2 regions of the Isoptericola nanjingensis genome follow, and region 2 is predicted to be linked to the other one. Evidence: predicted binding sites of a transcription regulator. Region 2 holds the regulator's gene; the other holds the start of a gene.
What was found. The regulator LexA, encoded in region 2, represses DNA repair genes until DNA is damaged. The targets are predictions, from matches to a motif close to TCGAACANNTGTTCGA.
Positions count from the first base shown of each region.

Region 1: the regulator LexA is predicted to act here: its motif matches at 1,540-1,555, upstream of uvrA (excinuclease ABC subunit UvrA).

Region 1 covers NZ_JBNOZL010000003.1:191,817-195,220, forward strand. The annotation lists gene ACQP6G_RS06345 (TerC family protein) at 1-1,080, shown strand, start outside; gene ACQP6G_RS06350 (YciI family protein) at 1,139-1,435, opposite strand; gene uvrA (excinuclease ABC subunit UvrA) at 1,585-3,404, shown strand, end outside.
Region 2 covers NZ_JBNOZL010000001.1:91,327-94,730, reverse strand. The annotation lists gene ACQP6G_RS00445 (ATP-dependent DNA helicase) at 1-396, shown strand, start outside; gene ACQP6G_RS00440 (L-lactate dehydrogenase) at 406-1,365, shown strand; gene lexA (transcriptional repressor LexA) at 1,391-2,221, opposite strand; gene ACQP6G_RS00430 (LysM peptidoglycan-binding domain-containing protein) at 2,399-2,806, shown strand; gene nrdR (transcriptional regulator NrdR) at 2,918-3,403, shown strand.

The sequences.
Region 1 (3,404 bases), on a different contig from region 2:
GCGGCGCTGATCCTCCTGCTCGCCGTCGACCTCGCCATCGTCGGCAGGCGCCCGCACGTGCCGAGCATGAAGGAGAGCGGCCTGTGGGTCGGCTTCTACGTGGCGCTGGCGCTGGTGTTCGGGCTGATCGTGCTGGCGGTGGGCGGCACAGCCCCCGCCGGGGAGTTCTACGCCGGCTGGCTCACGGAGTACTCCCTGAGCGTGGACAACCTGTTCGTCTTCGTCATCATCATGTCGCGGTTCGCGGTGCCGAAGCGGCACCAGCAGATGGTGCTGATGGTCGGCATCATCATCGCGCTGGTGCTGCGCGGGGCGTTCATCCTCGCGGGGGCGGCGATCCTCGAGCAGTTCGTGTGGGTGTTCTACCTCTTCGGCGCGTTCCTCATCTACACGGCGGTCAAGCTCGTGGCGGGAGGCGACGACGAGGAGGAGTTCAAGGAGAACGTGGCGATCCGCCTGCTCCGCCGCGTGCTGCCGGTGAGCCAGGAGTACGACGGCGCGAAGGTGCGCACGGTGGTCGACGGCAAGAAGCTGTTCACCCCGATGCTCGTGGTGTTCGTCGCGATCGGCTCGACCGACCTGCTGTTCGCGCTCGACTCGATCCCCGCGATCTTCGGGCTGACGAAGGATCCGTTCATCGTCTTCACCGCGAACATCTTCGCCCTCATGGGCCTGCGGCAGCTCTACTTCCTGCTCGGCGGCCTGCTCGAGCGGCTGGTGTACCTGCCGATCGCCCTGGCGGTCATCCTCGGGTTCATCGGCGTCAAGCTCATCCTCGAGGCGCTGCACACCAACACGCTCCCGTTCATCAACGGGGGCGAGCACGTCGCCTGGGCACCCGAGATCCCGATCTGGCTGTCCCTCGCCGTGATCCTCGGCTCGATCGCGATCGCGACGGTCGCGAGCCTGGCGAAGACGCGGCGGACCGCCGCGGTCGCCGCGAAGGACGCGGCGCCGGCGGGCGCGGCCGACGCCGCGGGTGCGGCGTCGTCGACGACGCCGGCACCGGAGGCGCAGGACGTGGCGTCGGAGCCCGGCACCGCTCCCGCGTCCTCCGGGCCGGAGTCCTCGGGCCGCTGACGACACGAGCGCACGGGCCCCGGACGGCACGCCGTCCGGGGCCCGCGCGCGTCCGGCGTCAGGCGGCGAAGCCGCCGATCACGGGCACGAACTCCCGCGCCGCGCGGTGCGCCACCAGACCCTCGCGCCGCATGGGGTCGGCCGCGAGCAGCTCGAGCGCGCCGGTCGCGTCGTCGGCCTCGACGACCAGGAGCGCGCCGCCGGGCTCGCCGTCCGGCGTCGCGGGCAGCGGGCCGGACACGCGCAGCGTGCCGCTCTCGTGCAGGCCGCGGAGGAACTCCCGGTGCTCCGGACGGACCTCCGCGAGGCGGTCGGGGTCGGTGACGTAGACGTACGTGACGGCGTAGACGGACATGGCCGCATCCAAGCACCCCGCGCGGTCGCGAGCCCGGGACGTCCAGGAGCGGGTCGGGAGACCGGGTGTGACCGGTCAGGCACGCGAAAAGACCCCGAAAGGTATAGAACGCCTGTACGAATGTCGGCGCGCCGACGTAGGATGCCCGGGTGAGCAACCGCCTCGTCATCTCCGGCGCCCGCGAGCACAATCTGCGCAACATCGAGCTCGATCTCCCGCGCGACGGGCTGATCGTCTTCACCGGGCTGTCGGGCTCGGGGAAGTCCTCCCTGGCGTTCGACACGATCTTCGCCGAGGGGCAGCGCCGCTACGTGGAGTCGCTCTCCGCGTACGCCCGCCAGTTCCTCGGTCAGATGGACAAGCCCGACGTCGACTTCATCGAGGGCCTGTCGCCCGCGGTGTCGATCGACCAGAAGTCGACCAACCGCAACCCGCGGTCGACGGTCGGCACGATCACCGAGGTCTACGACTACCTGCGCCTGCTCTTCGCCCGCGCGGGGACGCAGCACTGCCCCGTGTGCGGCGAGCCGGTCCGCTCGCAGACGCCGCAGCAGATCGTCGACAAGCTCCTCGAGCTGCCGGAGGGCACCCGGTACCAGGTGCTCGCACCCGTCGTGCGCGGGCGCAAGGGCGAGTACGCCGACCTGTTCGCCGAGCTGCAGACGCAGGGCTTCGCCCGCGCGCGGGTCGACGGCGAGGTGGTGCAGCTGACCAGCCCGCCCACGCTCGAGAAGAAGCTCAAGCACGACATCGAGGTCGTCGTCGACCGTCTCGTGTCACGCGACGGCGTCCAGCGCCGGCTCACCGACTCGGTGGAGACCGCGCTGCGGCTCGCGGGCGGCCTGGTCATGGTCGAGCTCGTCGACGCCGACATCGACGACCTCGACCGGGTGCGCAAGTTCTCGGAGAAGCGGGCGTGCCCCAACGACCACCCGCTCGCGCTCGACGAGATCGAGCCCCGCACGTTCTCCTTCAACGCCCCGTACGGCGCATGCCCGGAGTGCACCGGCATCGGCTTCCGCCTCGAGGTCGACGCCGACCTCGTCGTGCCGGACGAGGAGAGGACCCTGCGCGACGGTGCCGTGGTGCCGTGGGCGCAGACGTCGTCGGAGTACTTCGAGCGGGTGCTCACCGCGCTGGCGGAGGAGATGAGCTTCTCCATGGACGTGCCGTGGCGCGCGCTGCCGCAGCGCGCCCGTGACGCGATCCTGTTCGGCCGCAACCACCAGGTGCACGTGCGGTACAAGAACCGCTGGGGCCGCGAGCGGCAGTACTCCACCGGCTTCGAGGGCGCGGTGACCTTCCTGGAGCGCCGGCACCGGGAGACCGAGTCCGACTGGTCGAAGGAGAAGTACGAGGCCTACATGCGGGAGGTCCCGTGCCCCGTGTGCTCGGGGGCACGGCTCAAGCCCGAGGTCCTCGCGGTCACCGTCGGCGGCAAGTCGATCTGGGACGTGTGCCGGCTGCCGATCGACCAGGCCAAGACCTTCCTCGACGGGCTCGAGCTGGGCGAGCGCGAGCGCGCCATCGCGGCCGAGGTCCTCAAGGAGATCCACGCCCGGCTCGGCTTCCTCGTCGACGTGGGCCTGCACTACCTGTCGCTCGAGCGTCCGGCGGGCACCCTGTCGGGTGGCGAGGCCCAGCGCATCCGGCTCGCGACCCAGATCGGCTCGGGCCTCGTCGGCGTGCTGTACGTGCTCGACGAGCCGTCGATCGGGCTGCACCAGCGCGACAACCGCCGCCTCATCGAGACGCTGACCCGCCTGCGGGACCTCGGCAACACGCTGATCGTCGTCGAGCACGACGAGGACACCATCCGCGCGGCGGACTGGATCGTCGACGTCGGCCCGGGCGCGGGCGAGCACGGCGGCCGCGTCGTGCACTCGGGCGACTACGCCGGGCTCCTCGAGGCCGAGGGCTCGATGACCGGCGCCTACCTCTCCGGCCGGCGCAGCATCGCGCTGCCCGC
Region 2 (3,404 bases):
AAGGCGTTCGCCGACGATCCCGCGACCTGCCTCTTCGGCACCCTCTCGCTGTGGCAGGGCGTCGACGTCCCGGGCCCGAGCTGCCAGCTGGTGCTCGTGGACAGGATCCCGTTCCCGCGCCCGGACGACCCGGTGAAGGCGGCGCGGGCCCGGTCGGTGGAGCAGGTGGGCGGCAACGGGTTCATGCAGGTCTCAGCCACGCACGCCGCGCTGCTCCTCGCGCAGGGCGCCGGCCGGCTCGTGCGCACGGGCGAGGATCGCGGCGTCGTGGCCGTGCTCGACCCGCGCCTCGCGACCGCCCGCTACGGGTCCTTCCTCACCCGCTCCATGCCCGACTTCTGGCCGACCACGGACGGGGAACTCGTCCGCGCTGCGCTCCGGCGCCTCGACACCTAGCGTGGGGCCGTGGACGAGACACGCAGGACGACCAAGCTCGCGATCGTCGGAGCGGGCGCGGTGGGCTCCACCCTCGCGTACGCGGCGCTGGCCCGGGGCGCGGCCCGGTCCGTCGCCCTCCTGGACGTCAACCGCGCGAAGGTCGAGGCCGAGGTGCTCGACCTCCGGCACGGGGGCATGTTCATCCCTCAGGCCGAGATCGACGGCTCGGACGACGTGGAGGTCTGCCGCGGCGCCGACATCGTCGCGGTGACGGCGGGGGCCAAGCAGAAGCCCGGACAGAGCCGCCTCGACCTGGCCGAGGCGACGGTCGGCCTCACGCGGTCCATCCTGCCGGGCCTCCTCGAGGTGGCCCCGGACGCCGTGTTCCTCATGGTCACCAACCCGGTCGACGTCGTCACCTACGCCGCGCAGGAGATCAGCGGCCTGCCCCGGGGGCGGGTGTTCGGCAGCGGGACCGTCCTCGACTCGTCGCGGCTGCGCGACGCGCTGGCCCGCCACTGCGGGGTGGCGGTCGGGAACGTGCACGCGAACATCGCGGGCGAGCACGGCGACTCGGAGATCGTGCTGTGGAGCTCCGCGACGATCGCCGGCGTGCCCCTCCTGGACTGGCGGCCGTTCCGGGGGCACCCGCCCCTGGACGAGGCTGCCCGGCGGCGCATCGCGACCGACGTCGTGGAGTCCGCCTACCGCGTCATCGCCGGCAAGGGGGCCACCAACTACGCGGTTGGCCTGGCGGCCACCCGGATCATCGAGGCGGTGCTCAACGACGAGCACCGCGTGATGAACGTGTCCTCGCGCCTGGACGACTTCTACGGCATCAGCGACGTCTGCCTGTCGGTACCGTCGCTCGTCGGCCGCCGGGGCGTGGCAGAGACGATCGACACCCCGCTGTCGGACGACGAGGTCGCCGGGCTGCGCGCGTCGGCCGAGAGCATGCGGGCCGTGCAGCAGCGCCTCGGGTTCTGACGGCCCGGGGCCGCACCGGCGGTACTCAGAGGCTGCGGAGCACCGCCACGACCCGGCCGAGCACCTGCGCCTCGTCGCCCGGGATGGGGGAGTAGGCGGCGTTCTGCGGCAGCAGCCAGGTGTGCCCGTCGGCCTGCTTGAAGGTCTTGACCGTGGCCTCGCCGTCGATCATCGCGGCGACGACCTCGCCGTTCTCGGCGACGGGCTGGCTGCGCACGACCACCCAGTCGCCGTCGCAGATCGCGGCGTCGACCATCGAGTCGCCCGCGACCTTGAGCAGGAACAGGTCGCCGTCGCCGACGACCTGCCGGGGGAGCGGGAAGACGTCCTCGACGACCTGCTCCGCGAGGATGGGGCCTCCGGCGGCGATCCTGCCGACCAGCGGGACGTAGGACGGGGCCTGAGCCGGCTGCGCGTCGGACGCGGCGAGCGACCCCGCCACGTACCCCGGGGCGGGGTCTGCCTCGGGCGCGGCCCTGTCGATGGCGGGTGCCTCGGGGTCGACGACCTCGATCGCGCGCGGCCGGTTGGGGTCGCGGCGCAGGTAGCCCTTGCGCTCGAGCGTGGTGAGCTGGTGCTTGACCGAGGACGGGCTCGCCAGGCCCACGGCCTCGCCGATCTCGCGCATGGTCGGCGGGTAGCCACGTGCCTCGACGGAGCTGCGGATGGTCTCGAGCACGCGCCGCTGGCGGGGCGTGAGGCGGTCGGACGACGGCGAGAGCTCGCTCACCGACGCCAGCGCGGTCGTCGAGGCGCCGGCGGTCGTCGTGGCCGCGCCGTCGAGGGTCTCGTCCTGGGCAGCCCATGGCGTCGCCGTCGTCGTGGACGCCGGGGCCTGGTCCCGTCCGCTGGTCATCGCGTTCTCCGTCCTGCAGGGCGCGGCCCGTGGGCGGGCCGATGAAATCCGACAAACCTTCCATCGCGCTGTCGGCCACTCTAAGCCAGTTCCGGCCCGACATCAAACATCTGTTCGATCGGGCCTCGACCGTGTCGCCGGGACGTGGTACACCTAGTACAGCAGTTCGACGTACAGGTGTTCGACGAACAGACGTTCGACGGAGCGGCCGCCCCGGGCGGCACCGCGTGGACCGGAGGCAGGACGATGCAGAACGCACGCAGCACCAGCGACGCGCACGGTTTCCTCGGGCTCGGAGGGCTCCGACTCACCCGCAGGGGCCGGGTGGTGGTCGCGGCCCTCGTGCTCCTCGTGCTCGTGGGAGCGGGCTTGTTCGGCCAGCGCGCCGTCGCCGAGTCGCCGGGCACGGGCGTCGAGGTCCGGCTCCAGACGGTGGCGCCCGGCGACACCCTCTGGCAGTACGCGCAGCAGGTGCGTGACACGGGCGAGGATCTGCGTGACGTGGTCGCCGAGCTCCGCGACCTCAACGGGCTGACGTCGGCGGAGCTCCAGACCGGGCAGGTCGTGGTGCTCCCGCTGGACTGACGGCGAGGATCGGCCCCGCCGCGGGGGATCCTGCTTGCGCGGACGGTCGCCCGCCGCTTACCTTGTCGGGCAGCCGGGCGCCGGTCCGGAGCCGAGCGCAGGAGACCAGCGATGCACTGCCCGTTCTGCCGCCACGCGGACTCGCGAGTCGTCGACTCGCGCACCTCCGACGACGGCTCGTCCATCCGTCGCCGGCGTCAGTGCCCCGCGTGCCAGCGCCGGTTCACCACGATCGAGACGGCCAGCCTGTCGGTGGCCAAGCGCTCCGGGGTGACCGAGCCGTTCAGCCGGGACAAGGTGGTGGCGGGCGTGCGCAAGGCCTGCCAGGGCCGGCCGGTGAGCGCCGACGACCTCGCCGTCCTCGCGCAAAAGGTCGAGGAGACCCTGCGCGCCTCCGGCCGGCCGGAGATCGAGGCGAACGAGGTCGGCCTGGCGATCCTCGGGCCGCTGCGCGAGCTGGACGAGGTCGCCTATCTGCGCTTCGCCAGCGTCTACCAGTCGTTCGAGTCCCTCGAGGACTTCGAGTCGGCGATCAGCTCGCTGCGGGCGGAGCGGGACGAGCGCGCCACCGCCGGGAGCGGCGGCACGACCGCCTGAC